One region of the Rothia sp. L_38 genome, then DNA from elsewhere that is predicted to be linked to it. Evidence: predicted binding sites of a transcription regulator. Region 1 holds the regulator's gene; the other holds the start of a gene.
What was found. Region 1 encodes HspR, which represses chaperone genes until heat shock. Its sites were predicted from a motif close to AAGTTGAGTCNNNNNGACTCAACTT; they were not measured.
Positions count from the first base shown of each region.

Region 2: a site for HspR is predicted at 5,195-5,219, ahead of clpB (ATP-dependent chaperone ClpB). Genes of this name have one in related genera too.

Region 1 covers NZ_JBOEQD010000008.1:69,091-77,017, forward strand. Annotated here, with positions in the region: gene ACRCJM_RS07535 (LLM class flavin-dependent oxidoreductase) at 39-1,124, opposite strand; gene ACRCJM_RS07540 (hypothetical protein) at 1,121-1,255, opposite strand; gene ACRCJM_RS07545 (heat shock protein transcriptional repressor HspR) at 1,317-1,742, opposite strand; gene ACRCJM_RS07550 (DnaJ C-terminal domain-containing protein) at 1,745-2,731, opposite strand; gene ACRCJM_RS07555 (hypothetical protein) at 2,841-3,221, opposite strand; gene ACRCJM_RS07560 (nucleotide exchange factor GrpE) at 3,295-3,900, opposite strand; gene dnaK (molecular chaperone DnaK) at 3,903-5,750, opposite strand; gene ACRCJM_RS07570 (hypothetical protein) at 6,111-6,359, opposite strand; gene ACRCJM_RS07575 (hypothetical protein) at 6,463-7,323, opposite strand; gene ACRCJM_RS07580 (hypothetical protein) at 7,323-7,748, opposite strand.
Region 2 covers NZ_JBOEQD010000005.1:117,725-125,651, forward strand. Annotated here, with positions in the region: gene ACRCJM_RS05300 (VIT1/CCC1 transporter family protein) at 1-665, opposite strand, end outside; gene ACRCJM_RS05305 (YrzE family protein) at 1,052-2,101, shown strand; gene ACRCJM_RS05310 (Dps family protein) at 2,416-2,919, shown strand; gene ACRCJM_RS05315 (HAD family hydrolase) at 3,002-3,652, opposite strand; gene ACRCJM_RS05320 (hypothetical protein) at 3,704-4,297, shown strand; gene ACRCJM_RS05325 (glutamine amidotransferase) at 4,324-5,040, opposite strand; gene clpB (ATP-dependent chaperone ClpB) at 5,282-7,870, shown strand.

The sequences.
Region 1 (7,927 bases):
CCGCTGTGACCGCTTGCGCTGCCACAGGCGTCCTTACCCTAATCTTCTGCCAGCAGTTCACGAACGCGCGGCAGCACCTTGGTGCCGTAGAGTTCAATCGAGTTCATGGAGTGCTCATGGGCTAGAGCACCGTTGGAGAACTTGAGATCGAAACGGTTGACACCCAGCTTGTGAACGGTATCGGCAATCTTCTGGGCGACGGTTTCGGGCGAACCCACATAGAGGGCACCGTGTTCAATTTCGTGCTCAAATTCGCGCTCCCCTGCCGGGCCCCAGCCGCGTTCAGCACCGATCTTGTTGCGGTTAGCGATCCAGTGTTCGCGCAGCTGGCTGCGGGCTTCTTCGTCCGTCTCGGCGATGTGGCCGGGTGAGTGGACGGCGATGGGCAAATCGCCGTTGCCCAGCTGCTCGTTGGCCCGGCGGTAGAGGTCGGTGTAGGGCTTGAAGCGCTCAGCGGGCCCTCCAATGATCGCCAGCATGAGCGGGGTCTTGTACTGGGCCGCGCGGGCGACGGATTCAGGGCTGCCACCAACAGCCAGCCAGTGCTTGAGAATACCCTCGGTCTTGGGGTAAATCTCCTGGTTCACCAGGGGCGGGCGGTTGCCGGGGTTCCAATTGAGGGGCTCCTGAGTGATGATTTTGGTGAAGAGGTCGAACTTCTCGGAGAAAAGGGAGTTGTAGTCTTCAAGCTTGTAGCCGAAGAGGGGGAAGGACTCAGTGAAGGAGCCGCGGCCCAGTACGGCTTCGGCGCGGCCGTCACTGAGGGCGTTGATGGTGGCGAAGCGCTGGTAGACACGGATGGGGTCGTCCGAGGAGAGGACGGTGACGGCCGAACCTAGGTGGATGCGTTCAGTGCTGGTAGCCAAGCCTGCCAGGATGGTATCGGGGGCGCTGACGGCAAAGTCGGGGCGGTGGTGTTCACCGATACCAAAGAAGTCGACGCCGACACAGTCGGCCAGCTGGCCCTGTTCAAGGACGTTGCGGATGACCTGGGCGTGGTGCAGGCGGTTCCCTGCCAGGTCGACGGTGGTGTCGCCGAAGGTGTCCAGGCCCATCTGGAAGGCTGTGTTATCGACGCTGAGCAGGCCGGGGCGTAGGTCGGGGGCGGTGTTGATGTTGGTCATGATGGTTCCCTTTCGGTGGTGAACTTCTCGTCTACAGACAGTTCAACACTAGCCCAAATTACTTTATTCCAAAAGTTTTTAAGAGCTGTGCTGGAGGTATCCAGCATCTTAAAAGTAACGATGGTTGCCATCTGCACGAATCTCTTTCGCGCTGATGGCAACCATCGCTACAGTCAAGATCTAGGGGCGGGGTTAGCGCGGCCGGTAGAGCACCACAGCCTGGGAGGTCTGGCGGGCAGCAGGACGCTTGCCCCGGGCCAGGTGCACAGCCCCACCTGAGGTTCCGGCAGCAAAGATGCGGGAGCTCTCCTGCAGGCGATTACGAAGGACATCATTTTCAGCCTGCAGCTCGGTCATGCGGGCCCGCAGGGCCTCCACCTGGTTCTCCAGCTGCATGATGCGCTTGATTCCCTCAAGCGAGACGCCCGATTGGGAAAGCTCCTGAATCTCCTGGAGTTTCTGCACGTCGCGTTCGGAGTAGCGACGGGCCCGCCCCGGGGCTCGCTGGGGCTGCACCAGCCCTAGCCGGTCGTACTGGCGCAGGGTCTGCGGGTGCATACCGGCCAATTCGGCAGCTACGGATATAACGAAGACCGGGCGGTCAGATTCGAGAGCCATTCTTAGTCACCAGCTTTCCTCAGCAGGTCCTCACGGGGGTTAGCCTGGGGTGCCACCGCGAAAAAGGCGTCGAGAGCTGCCTCAGCTTCGGGCGTGAGGTTGGTGGGCAGCTGCACCTCGGGGGTAACCAGCATATCGCCGGTGCCCTTCTTGGTCACGAAGCCGCGGCCCTTAGCGCGCAGCTTACGGCCGGACGGGGCCCCGGCAGCCAGGCGGAGTTTGACGCTCCCGCCGTCGAGGGTGGGGGCCTCAATCACGCCGCCCTTGACGGCTTCTTCCAGGGTGACGGGCACACGCACGAGCAGGTTATCACCCTCGCGGTCAAAGACAGGGTGGGAGTCCACACGGACGGTGACGATCAGGTCCCCTGCCCCACCGGCACCTGGGTGCCCCTTGCCTCGGGCACGGATTTTCTGGCCGTCCTTGACGCCGCGGGGCAGGCGCACCTGGGTTTGGGAGCCGCCGGGGCGGAAGACCGAGACCTCAGCGCCGTCGTAGGCCTGCTGGATGGTGATGCGGGCGCTGGTGGTGGCGTCCTCCCCCTTGGGGGCTGAGAAGCCGCCACCGGGGAAGCCACCCGCACCGCCAGGGAAACCTCCGGCGGAGCGTCCGGCCCCGCCAAAGCCAGCACCGCCACCGAACATGCCGCCGAGCAGGTCTTCAATGTTGATACCGCCAGCGCCGCCGGGGAAGCCCCCGGCCCCACCGGGGAAACCGCCCGGGAAGCCGCCACCAGCCCCACCGAATCCGGCAGCGCCGTACTTGCGAATCTGGTCGTACTCTTCCTTCTGCTTGGGGTCTGAGAGCACGTCGTAGGCTTCTGAGACTTCCTTGAACTTCTTCTCAGCGGCCTCGTCGCCGGGGTTCTGGTCGGGGTGGTGCTTGCGGGCCAGCTTGCGGTAGGCCTTCTTGATATCTGCCTCGGAAGCGTCCTCGGCTACGCCCAGTACCTTATAAAAATCTTGATGGAGCCAGTTTTCGCTCGCCATGTGCCTCTCCTTCCGAGGTAGATATTCAACTATTTATAGAAGTTTATTCAAAGAATTCTACAATGGGCCACCCTTTGCAGACTTACTTCACCAAATTTTTAAATTAAAATTATATTTCTTTTATTAGCGTTGCCACGACAGAAAAAATAATCCCAAGAAGGCATAGAATTGCTGCACAAATTGCGATATAGAAAGCCTCATCCGAATACTCTTGGAGCATACTAACCATCTCCCAGATTCTATCATTATCAAGATTTTCGGGAACTTCAGAGACAGACACCCCTAAAGCCGTTGTATAGGAAATAAGAGATGTAACCACTGCCATATGAATCGCACCGGAGATTGCTGCTATTGCTAGACCAGTTTGAAATGCAAACCCTGCAAATTTTTCCATTATTAGATATTTTGCGGGCCTCTTTATACAACAAAAAATGACAACGAAGCCGATGCTAAAAATTGCGAGTGGAAATACTCCAATAAAATAGCTCATAATATATAAACCTCTTGACATAAGGGGCGGGCACCTAGCCTGACGTATCAGGCCGGGTGCCCGCCCGCATCCCTTATTCTGCTACCGCTACGGCTACCTGGGCGGTGCGGACCACGCGGTCCTTCACCTTGTAACCGTTGCGAAGAACCATGGAGATTGAATCGGGCTCAACCTCGCTGGTGGGCTGCTGCAGGACAGCCTCGTGAACCTGGGGGTTGAAGGGTTCGCCGACTTCGCCAAAGCGTTCCAGGCCCTGCTTGGTCAGGGTCTCTTCGAGCTTGTTAGCGATGGCGGCGAAGGGGCCTTCTTCAAGGTCGCCGTGCTTGCGGGCGGCATCGATATCGTCAATGACGGGCAGCAGGGCGGCAACCAGATCGGCGATCACGAAGTCGCGCAGCTGGTCTTTTTCCTTGGCGGTGCGGTTCTTGTAGTTGGTGAACTCGGCCTGAAGGCGGCGCAGATCTTCAAGACGTTCGGCGGCCAGGGCCGCGTCAGCGCTCTCAGCTGCCTCTGCACTTTCGCAGGCCTCGGCTGCGGCAGGTTCTTCATCTGCCGCAGCGTCAGCAGCTACACCTTCGGGCTCGGGGTGGCCTTCAGATGCCGGGGCGGCGAAGGCGTCCTCCAGAGGGTCGGTGCCCTCGGGCTGGTTGTCTACGGGCTCGTTGGTGTTCTCAGCCATGATTAGTTCTTCTTCTCGTCTTCTTCATCGATTACTTCGGCATCAACGACGTCGTCGTCCTCATCCTTGGTACCCTCGCCGGCTGCGGCGTCTGCCTGAGCCTGGGCGTAGAGAGCCTCACCCAGCTTGGTCTGGGAGGCCTGCAGCTTCTCGAAAGCAGCCTTGACGGCGTCATCGTCTTCACCTTCGAGGGCAGCCTTCAGGGCGTCAACGTCGGCCTGGACCTCGGTCTTGACGTCCTCGGGCAGCTTCTCGTCGTTGTCCTTGATGAGCTTCTCGATGGAGTAAGCGGTGTTCTCAGCAGCGTTGCGGGTCTCGGCTGCCTCGCGGCGGGCCTTGTCCTGCTCGGCGTGAGCCTCGGCGTCCTTAACCATGCGGTCGATGTCTTCCTTGGAGAGGGAAGTGCCGCCGGTGATGGTCATGGACTGCTCGGTGCCGGTGCCCTTGTCCTTAGCGGAGACGTGCACGATGCCGTTGGCGTCGATGTCGAAGGTAACTTCGATCTGGGGGACGCCGCGGGGTGCGGGTGCGATGCCGGTCAGTTCGAAGGTGCCCAGGTTCTTGTTGTCGCGGGTGAACTCGCGCTCGCCCTGGAAGACCTGAATCGATACTGAGGGCTGGTTGTCTTCAGCGGTGGTGAAGGTTTCGGAACGCTTGGTGGGGATAGCGGTGTTGCGCTCGATCAGCTTGGTCATCACGCCGCCCTTGGTCTCGATACCGAGGGAGAGGGGGGTGACGTCGATGAGCAGGACGTCCTTGCGCTCACCCTTCAGCACGCCTGCCTGCAGGGCTGCACCCATGGCAACAACCTCGTCGGGGTTGACGCCCTTGTTGGGTTCGCGGCCACCGGAGAGTTCCTTGACGACCTCGGTGACGGCGGGCATACGGGTGGAGCCACCGACCAGCACGATGTGGGCGATGTCGGAGACCTTGACGCCTGCTTCAGAGATGACATCGTTGAAGGGCTTCTTGGTGCGCTCGATCAGGTCTGCGGTCATGTCCTGGAACTTGGCGCGGGTCAGCTTTTCATCCAGGTGGATGGGGCCCTCGGGAGTGACGGACAGATACTGCAGGGAGATGTTGGTGGAAGTTGCTGAGGACAGTTCCTTCTTGGCCTGTTCTGCTGCTTCACGCAGACGTTGCAGAGCAATCTTGTCCTTGGACAGGTCAGCGCCGGTCTTGGACTTGACCTGCTCCAGCAGGAAGTCGACGATGCGCTGGTCCCAGTCGTCGCCGCCCAGGCGGTTGTCGCCTGAGGTTGCACGGACCTGAATGGTGGAGAAGCCATCTTCGTCCTTGCCAACTTCGAGCAGGGAGACGTCAAAGGTGCCGCCGCCGAGGTCGAAGACCAAGATCAGTTCGTCTTCGTTACCCTTGTCGAGGCCGTAGGCCAGGGCTGCTGCGGTGGGTTCGTTGACGATACGCAGGACGTTGAGGCCCGCGATTTCGCCGGCTTCCTTGGTGGCCTGACGTTCGGCGTCGTTGAAGTAGGCGGGGACGGTGATGACGGCGTCGGTGACCTTGTCGTTCAGGTAGGCTTCAGCGTCGCCCTTGAGCTTCATGAGGGTGCGGGCTGAGATTTCCTGGGCGGTGTAGGCCTTGCCGTCGATGTCCTGGGTCCAGGTGGTGCCCATGTGGCGCTTGACGGAGGCGATGGTGCGGTCGACGTTGGTGACGGCCTGACGCTTGGCGACGTCACCGACCAGAACTTCGCCGTCCTTTGAGAATGCGACGACGGAGGGGGTGGTGCGGGCGCCTTCTGCGTTGGCAATGACGACGGGCTCGCCGCCTTCGAGGACTGATACAACTGAGTTGGTAGTACCGAGGTCAATACCTACTGCACGTGACATGTTTTCTCCTTGAGATTTGGTTATCTGTACATCTTTCAAGCAAGTTGAGCCCGGTATGCTCAACCCGCTTGTCTTGATATCTAGTTTGCCACGTTTTGAGCAGAAGTCAACAGAGTTGAGTCAAAAAGACTCAACTTTTTTGCGCATGAACAGTTTAGGCTTATGGGAAGCAGACGGACGCCCGCCCCGCCTTTGCAGGGCAGGGGCGGGCTGCGACGTCCACACCTTTTAAAACCCTGAAAGTGCACACAAAAAAGTCGGCACTCCACACAAGGAGGTGCCGACTCGGCAAGGTGGTACTAGACCCCAGGGCAACCAAGGGGCAATGCACTGCGCTCTAGAGCCCGCAGAGGGCGTTCCCTACCCACCGAAGACGCCGGAGATTATAAGCCCCGACAGGATAGCTATGGCAATACCGATAGCCATCAGGCCGCCGATGAGCAGACCCATGTTTTTCTTTTTCGGGTCAGCGGGAGGCTGGGGTATAGGGCCGCCGATAAGAGTATCGGGTGCCTGGGTGCCGGGCGCAGGCTGCGGGACGCCCTGGGCGGACGCCGCCTGACCGGCGCCAGGGAGGTTGGGTTCAGGGTTTGTAGGCTGCTGAGTCATGGCAATCTCATCCTTCCATACAGATAGTGTGTGTCCTAGCTAACTTTACAGGCGAAAATGGTCAGCTTGATTATATTTCGCGCGGTGTCTACGTTTTCCTGGGCTATCCCTGGGCTTCTTTGCCGTCAGTTTCGAGCTCAGCCCTCCTGCGCTTAGATTTTTTCCCATTACGTACAGCCAGAACTGCAGCAACTATTCCGATGACGAGAGGGACCCAGGCTTTGGAGTATTCCATGAGAAAAATAAGCCAGTCCGGTGGAGTAATAGTAGGCCAGGGGACGCGCCAGGAAGGAACGGGCAGACTTATCTGGGGTGGGGCAGGCAGGGAAAGAGTAAATTCTGGAACAGGCAGGGCTATCTGGGGCGCATTTATATCTGGAAGACGTTCGACTAGCCACTGCACTACCCTACCCAGCACAGGCATAAGCACCAGCATGGCGAGAAACCAGGCGGAGCGGCCCAAACCGAACAGCAAGGGCAACACAAACCGTCGAGAAGGGCTTCTTTCAAGCGCCTCACGGTAGGCTTCTGACCGGCTACCGGCTGGCACGTCGAGCTCGACATATTCCTTAGCTGTCCCATGTTTATAGGCCACGACCAGCAGCTCATCCAGAAAGTTTGTGGTGAGTTTAAGCTGGGGGTCTGTGGGAACAGCGGCCTTAGCCCGGGAGAACTTTCCGTCTAGAAGGTTCTTCTTGAGTGCAATGCTGGTAGGAGTATGGTCATACCGGCCCACTACTTCACCGTCAACGAGCACCCTCACCCGTTGCTTAGGCCGGTCGATACGTTCGGCGATACGTTCACGGATCTTTGCCCCTACCGGAGACTCGTTAAGGGCGTGCAGTGACTTCTCGTCTGGTTTTTTGATAGGCCAGTCCGGGTCGATCTCGATGAATTCGGCATCAGATCCACGCTCCAGAAGCAGATGCCCTGCCACAGGGTGGTGCAGTTCCCAGCGGAGCATTACTCTTTCCCTCCAGAGCCTTCTTTACCCTCGGAACTTGTACCCCACTCGTCCGCAAATTTTTTGTGCCAGGGGCTGACTGACACGATATAGATGATGATTACCGCCCAAACGTACCAGCCCGCTCCGTCCGGATAAAAAAGCCTGGAAGCCAGCCACATACAGGCTGCGGCCAACAGGCAGAAAGTGAGATTAGGTCGGTAGGTTGCCGCATCGTAGGCGGCAAGAATCGCAAGGACGAGTGGGGTGCCGACCAGAATCGAAGTAATCACCACTTGCTCAGGCGCAGTCAGCGCTAGAACCCAGGGCGCAAGAATGAAAATGAGCGGTAGAGCGGCAAGAGCTAGGCGGTTACCCCTGCTGCGGCGAGGTTTAGGGGTCTGTTCCTCAGGGCGGTCGTCGTTGACTGTTGTGCTGGTACTCATGTCACCCATTGTAGGCAGTACGCAAAAGCCCCGCAGGTGTGTGGCCTGCGGGGCTTTTGTCATCTCGAAAGAACTCAAGAAACTGAGTGTCTGGTGCTGCTCTTCTCAGTTCACTGCTGTATGAACCGGGCAAACCTTCTTGCCTAAGAGCCACCATCAAGTGTGTGTACCTGTAAGAC
Region 2 (7,927 bases), on a different contig from region 1:
GCAACGTTGAGGGTGACCTGAGTTGGGCGAGAAGCGTCCAGGAGTTCACGCTGGGAGCGCACAGAAACGAACTCGCCCGCTGCCATGGAGAGGGCGCCAGCCAGTAGGCCTGCGACGCCTGAAAGAAGCACCATAGAGCTGCTGACGCCAGAAGCCCCCACGCCCATGATGAGAGCAGCATTCGATACTAGACCATCATTTGCGCCAAAGACGGCGGCGCGGAAGTTGCCCGAGAGTTTTTCACGGCCAGAGGTAGACAGTGCTCGAATAATCTCTTCGTGAATTGCTTCATCGGCGGCCATGGCTTCAGTGGCGTCGGGGTCCTCCGCGTAAGGTGAGCGGCCCTCGGCACGCTGGGCTAGGGCGAGCACAAAAACTGACCCAAAGTTCTTAGCAAGAAGTTGCAGGAATCTGGCGGAGATAGACGGCTTGGGTTCGGGGTAAGCGTGCTCGCCTAACAGTTCCCGCCAGTGATTTTGGTGGCGCTCCTCAGCCTGAGCAACCTCCCGGAGAATCTCTGCTTCTTTTCCTTCGGCACGCTCTGCCAGGGCGGCATAGATGCGAGCTTCTGAGATTTCTTCAGCCAGGTAGCGGCGCCAGCGGCGAATCTGGGCGCAACTGGGGAAGGTGCGTGAAGGTGAAGGTTGAGAACTGGTCGTAGGCATGGTGAAAGAGTTTCGCTTGGCCGATGCGGGTCTAACCCTATATTTTAGCATTCTGGTTCTGACTGTTCGTGCCTCAGAGATATCTCCTAGCAGTCAAGCCTACTTATGAAATGAATCCCATTTTTCATGGTGGTGACGCAAAGTTTACTTATCGATATGCTGTTGAAATCGCTACTTGACTAGTAAAAATTTTCGTGATTTTGAGCATGGCGGTAGTGATGCTGCGTCACCTAAACCGTGATTATTGGGGTTGTCGGTAGCTCATGAATGAAAGTGTACGTGCTATAAATAGAGGGTATGCACTATCTTCTAGAGTGATCTAGAGTGATATTGTGTCTCATGCTTAAAATTCTTGATTAGTTGATCATGTATCTAAAGGAAAAATTATGACCGAAAATGTAGGGGTTGTTGAGTCAGGCGCTAACGCGCCTCGGGGTATCGCACGCGGCTCTCTCCGCCAGATTATTGCCCAAGATGCCCGTCTTGAGGCAGGTAGTAACATCTCATGGCGAAGCATCTTTGCTGGTCTAGTTACCTTCATCGCTCTCTCTGCACTCTTCTCTCTTGTGGGAACTGCGGTGGGGCTTGGAGGTACCGACCTGACTGCTGAAAACCCAACGGAAGGTGTCGGAACTGGTCTGATAATCTGGACTATTTTTTCTTTGGCTGTTTCTCTTGGCGTGGCGGGCTTTATTGCTGGTTTGACCGCTAACAAGGCGGGCTTGATTCACGGGTTCCTTACGTGGGCACTGGGTGTTATTGCCATTGTGGTTCTAGCTGTGAGCGCAGTATCTTCTGCATTTGGGGCGCTGGGTAACATGCTTGGTGCGGCTGGCGGTGCTGTTTCAAGTGCGTCATCGGCGGCGGCTCAGGCTGTTTCGAATATCAATACCGACCGAATTGATGTTGATGCCGAGGGTGTCTCTGTTGATGTGCGTCAGGCGCTTGCTAATAGCTCCATTGAGCAGCTGCACCCCGACTATCTCCAGGCCCAAGTTGATGAAACCGTTGCTGACCTGCAGGTAGCTGCTCAGCGAATCATTGTAGACGGTGAAGATTCTTCTGTTGTTGCAGAGGATGTTCGTGCAAACATTGAAGATCGTATTGCATCAATCACTGAGCAGATCGACGAGGATGCTCTGGCTCGTGAAATTGAAGCTAACACTAACCTCACCGCAGCTCAATCGCGATCGGCTGCTAACAATATCGTGACCTCATATGAAGAGGGCGTACAGAAGGCTGAGGAAACCCTGAATAACCTGGCAAACAATGCTCAAGAAACCTTTGATCAGGCTGTTGTTGTAGCAAACGATGCTATGAACAACACCGCTAAGTACTCCCTGTACACTTTCTGTGGTCTCATTTTGGCTATGATCATCACCGCCCTGGGTGGTCTGCTTGGTGCCCGCACTGGCCGCTCTGCTGAAAAAATCTAATCATCAGCGGGTTGCATAACCAGTCTCATTGATTGCATCAAGGTTCACGCTCCACCATCTGTGGCGCGTGAACCTTTATGTTAAATGGGTTTATGTGGTTTGACTGCCTGAAATATCTAGCCAGAGTGTGGTCAGGTAAGGCTTAACTAAGACAGAAATAAGGTGTTCCAGCAGGTCAAACAAGGTTTTGCTTATTATGAATTAATCATAATAATGCTTGAAAACGCTGTTGAGAGTGCGTAGGCTAGAAGTACAGCAAGCCAGCCGGAGCTTTGAAAAATACCGGTCATCACTTTCGAAAGGAAGTCTCACTCATGAGCAAGTACGCATCATTTACCGTTCCTGGCCTCACCGAAGAGTCAGGTCACCACGTAGCCGACGTCCTGCAGCTTCGCCTGCACGCCCTGAACGACCTGCACCTGGTCCTCAAGCACGCTCACTGGAATGTCGTTGGCCCCAACTTCATCGCCGTTCACGAAATGCTCGACCCCCAGGTTGATCTGGTTCGTGGCTTCGTTGACGCTATTGCTGAGCGTATGGCCACCATGGGTGTAGCTCCCAATGGCCTCTCTGGCGACCTGGTAAAAAAGCGCACCTGGGCTGAATACGATGTTGACCGTGCTGATGCACTGACTCACATTCGCGCTCTGAATGAGGTCTACAACGTGGTTGTTGAAGACCACCGTGCTGCCATCGCTAAGGTGGGCGACATCGATCCCATCACCGAGGATTTGCTCATCGGTCAGACCGCTGAACTGGAACTCTTCCAGTGGTTCCTGCGCGGTCACCTTGAAGATGGTCAGGGCAACCTTAAGTAAGCTCCACCCATACGTGAACCACACGGTAAAGGCGGGTCTATCACACACGATAGACCCGCCTTTACTGATGCAGTTGTGTCCTTTACCCCTCAATCAAAGCCCTGATTTTTTCTAGGCTAAGTTCTGTGTGAGTGTAGCGGGCGTGCCCCAGATGGTCTGGAACCTCGGTCAGGCCCGGTACCACAACCACCTTCATGCCTGCTGCCATAGCGCTCTGGGCGCCAGAAGCAGAGTCCTCCACCGCAACACAGTTAGCTGGGTCTACCCCCAGGTTGCGTGCTGCCATGAGGTAGGGGTCGGGGTCAGGCTTAGCGTGAGTAACCTGCTCATCGGTTACCAGGGTTTTAAAGAGACCCTCCGGTGCCAGCTTGGCGGTGTTGGCAGCTACCTCGGTCGTAGCGTTGGTGACAATGCCGGCGGGGACGCCTGCCTCAGCTACCTGCGCCAGGAGCGCCTCGATGCCGGGTAGGAGCTCAACCCGGGCGTCCTTAAGCAGCACCGACATCTTCGCCTTGAGCCGGTCGTAGAGTTCATCGGTGGGAGCATCTGCACCCAGCTCCTGCATTCGGGCAAAAGTGACTGCAGCAGGCTTACCCAGGGCCATGAGCGTATCCTGCTCAGTCCAGTTGGCACCGAACTCGGCAGCTAGGGTAGTTTTTGCCTCGGCCCACAGGGGTTCGGTATCTACGAGGGTTCCGTCGTGGTCAAAGAAAATAGCTTTAAGTCTGCTCATATACACCACCCTACCCGTCCTGGGGGAGGTTTGTCCGGTTAGGATAGGTGAGTGAACCAAGAGCGCCCCCATACCACTACAGACCAGTTGCCCACCCACCCGCGTCTACGGCGGCAGCCAAGCCCCGTGCGCCGGGTGCTTGCCTATCTGTTGGTGCCCATGGCTTTTATTTCTGCTGCCTGGATTACTGCCGGGCGCGCCCTTTTTGGCGCCGGGGGAGAGCTGGTGCCCATTTATGCGATTTCATTTGGGCCTGCCCTACTGATTATCCTGTTGGTCGCTGCCCTGTTTTCTTTCAAAGAAATGGGTGTGCAAGAAAAGGGAGTGCGGGCTGGCTTGCCGCCCGTCACCGCGCTCGTGGTAGCATCTACCTGGGTACTGGCCGGATTCTTCGGTATGGTGGCTCCTGACCGTCTTGAGGGGCAGAACATTTCAGCTGCCGCTGCCCTGCTGGGCTCCGACGTTATCGGCCTCTCCGCTGCCTTTGGTAATACCAGCGGGATTTTGACCTTCTCGTTCGCTATTGCCACCCTGCTACTTGCTATCAGTGACTACCGAAAAGCCCGAGCCCTGACGCGAGGGCTCGATGATGCCACTCGGGAGCAGCTAGAGCGTGAAGAATCGATGTACGACTTTCTTGACTAGCCCTGGGCAGATGCTGAAGGGAAGTCTTACAGATTAACCTGCTCGAGCCAGCCCTTGAGTACATCGGTTGCAGCTGTAGTCAGCTTTTCTGCGTAGAGGGAGGCCTCGCGGCGGATGACCGCAACGTCCTGCTCTGAAGCCCTGATGTAGTCGGCATAAGCAATGAGCCACTGCTCAATATGGCGGGGGTTGACTTCAAGGTGGAACTGGAGCGCCAGAGCGTAGGGTCGCCCTGCCTCGTCCTTGAGGGCAAAGGCTTGGTTCTCGCACATCTGGGTGCGGGCCAGGCTTGAGGTGCCCTTGGGTAGGGTGAAGGCATCTCCGTGCCAGTGGAGGACGGGGGTGTTGCCGAGCGGTGCAAGTACTGATTCTTGCCCGGCTTCGGTAAGTTCTACCGGGGAGTAGCCCAGCTCGATTTCGCCGGTGGGGTCAACCTGCGCGCCCGCTGCCAGGGCAATCTGCTGGGCGCCTAGACAAATGCCCAGGACGGGCTTCTGAGCGGAGATGCGCGCCTTGATGAGTTCTACTTCTTCAAAGAGGAAGGGGTAGTCCTGGGTGTCGTTCACGCTAATGGGGGCGCCCAGAATGATTAGCAAATCTGCCTCGCGCACCTCGGGGGTGTTGAGGGCGTCAATACCGGCATCGCGATATTCGACGCTAAAACCTCGCTTGGTGAGTAAATCTTCAAAGATGCCAAGATCTTCAAAGGCGACATGGCGGACGGCGTAGGCGGTGCGGGGCATGGTTCTCCTTGGGTGAGTGACTGCTATCCAGTGTAAAGGTGATGTGGTGGGCTGAGAAAGATGGCGGACGTGCGTGCCCGCCGTGCGAGACACCTGTAGGTTTGGGGTAGATAGGGGCGGAAAGAAAATTGCCCCTCAGATATCTAGTGCAAGATAGTTGAGTGTAGTAGACTCAAGTTAAAGCTGAGTGGAGTACACTCAAGTATGAACAAACTACCTACGCAAAAGGTAAAGGAGAACAATGAACGCACAATTTACAACCAAGAGCCAAGAAGCGCTCTCGGCAGCCAACATGAATGCCCAAACCGCGGGCAACCCCACCCTAGACACCTCCCACCTGCTCAAGGCCCTCATGAACCAGCGAGAGGGAGTGGCAGTGGCCGTCCTTAAAACCGCAGGTCTCGACGTTGACGCCATCTCCCTGGCAGCCTCCACCGAGATTTCAAAACTGCCCAAGGTGCAGGGCGCCTCAGCCGCCCAGGCCCAGCCGAGCCGCGCCGTCCTGACCGCCATCCAAACTGCCCAAGCCAAGGCAGCCCAGTTCGGGGACACCTACATCTCCACCGAGATACTGCTGCTGGCGCTCGCAGCGGGGGATGACGCCACCGCCCGCGCCCTGCAGCAGGCCGGGGCCACCGAAAAGACCATTGAAGACACCATTCCAACCGTGAGAGGAGACCGCACCGTGACCACCCCCGACCCCGAAGGTACCTTCGGTGCCCTAGAACAGTACGGCACCGACCTGACCGCCGTTGCCCGTGAAGGCAAGCTTGACCCCGTCATTGGGCGAGACAGCGAAATCCGCCGCGTCATCCAGGTGCTCTCCCGCCGCACCAAGAACAACCCTGTGCTCATTGGCGAACCCGGCGTCGGTAAAACCGCCGTCGTTGAGGGCCTGGCCCAGCGCATGGTTTCCGGCGACGTGCCCGAATCTCTGCGCGGCAAGACCCTAATCTCCCTCGACCTGGGTGCCATGGTTGCCGGTGCCAAGTACCGCGGCGAGTTCGAAGAGCGCCTCAAGGCCGTGCTGGAAGACATCAAGAAGTCCGAGGGGCAAATCGTCACCTTCATCGACGAAATCCACACCGTCGTTGGAGCAGGTGCCTCCGAAGGCTCTATGGACGCCGGCAACATGCTTAAGCCTATGCTGGCCCGCGGCGAGCTGCGCCTGATCGGTGCAACCACCCTCGACGAATACCGCGAAAACATCGAAAAGGACGCTGCCCTGGAGCGCCGCTTCCAGCAGGTCTACGTGGGTGAACCCAGCGTCGATGACACCATCGGTATTCTGCGTGGCCTCAAGGAACGCTACGAGGCCCACCACAAGGTTGCTATCGCAGACTCCGCCCTGGTGGCTGCCGCCAATCTGTCGAACCGCTACATCCCCTCGCGTCAGCTGCCCGACAAGGCCATCGACCTGATCGACGAGGCCGCCTCCCGCCTGCGCATGGAAATCGACTCGGCCCCCGAAGAAATCGACGCCCTGCGCCGCGCCGTTGACCGCCTGACCATGGAAGAACTGGCCCTGGCCAACGAGACCGACCCGGCCTCCGTCGAGCGCCTTGAAGCCCTGCGGGCAGATATGGCCGACAAGAAGGAAGAGCTGGACGCCCTCAACGCCCGTTGGGAAGCTGAAAAGGCAGGTCTCAACCGCGTCGGCGACCTCAAAACCCAGATCGACGAGCTGCGTTCCAAGGCAGAAGTCGCCCAGCGCGAAGGCAACCTGGCCGAAGCCTCCCGCATGCTCTACGGCGAAATCCCCGCCCTCGAAGCCGAACTGGCCGCCGCTCAGCAGGCTGAGAACACCGCGTCCGAAGAGTCCATGGTCTCTGAGGAAGTGACCGCCGACGATATCGCCGAGGTGATCTCATCCTGGACCGGTATCCCCGCCGGGCGCATGCTCCAGGGCGAATCGGAAAAGCTCCTGCATATGGAAGACGAACTGGGCAAGCGCCTTATCGGCCAGCGCCAGGCAGTTGCCGCCGTCGCCGACGCCGTCCGCCGCTCCCGTGCCGGAATCTCCGACCCCGACCGTCCTATCGGCTCCTTCCTCTTCCTGGGCCCCACCGGCGTCGGTAAAACCGAGCTCGCCAAGGCCCTGGCCGAGTTCCAGTTCGACGACGAACGTGCCCTGGTACGTATCGACATGAGCGAATACGCCGAAAAGCACGCCGTCGCCCGCCTGGTCGGTGCCCCTCCCGGGTACGTCGGCTACGAAGAGGGCGGCCAGCTCACCGAAGCTGTACGCCGCCGCCCCTACTCGGTCGTGCTCCTCGACGAGGTTGAAAAGGCCCACCCCGAGGTCTTCGACATCCTGCTCCAGGTGCTCGACGACGGACGCCTAACCGACGGGCAGGGACGCACCGTGGACTTCCGCAACGTCATCCTGATCCTGACCTCCAACCTGGGCTCCCAGTTCCTGATTGACCAGAACCTCGATGACGAAGCCCGCAAGAGCGCCGTCATGACCACCGTCAACGCCAGCTTCAAGCCGGAATTCCTCAACCGCCTGGACGAGGTCATCATGTTCGAGCCCCTCTCAGCCGATGACCTGGCCTCCATCGTGGGTCTGCAAATCGCATCCATGGCCCGCCGACTGGAAGACCGCCGCCTGACCCTGGACGTCACCGACGCCGCCACCGAGTGGCTGGGACTTGCCGGCTACGACCCGGCCTACGGCGCCCGTCCGCTCCGCCGCCTCGTGCAGCGCGAAATCGGCGACCGCCTCGCCAAGGGAATCCTGGCCGGTGCCATCAAGGACGGCGACACCGTGCGCGTGGACGTCAACCCCGACGTCGCCGTGGACGGGCTGGTCGTCACCGCCGAGTAAAAGTGGAAACAAGAGCTATGGGATGTGCCTGAGCCGGCAGACCCTCTCACGTCTCGC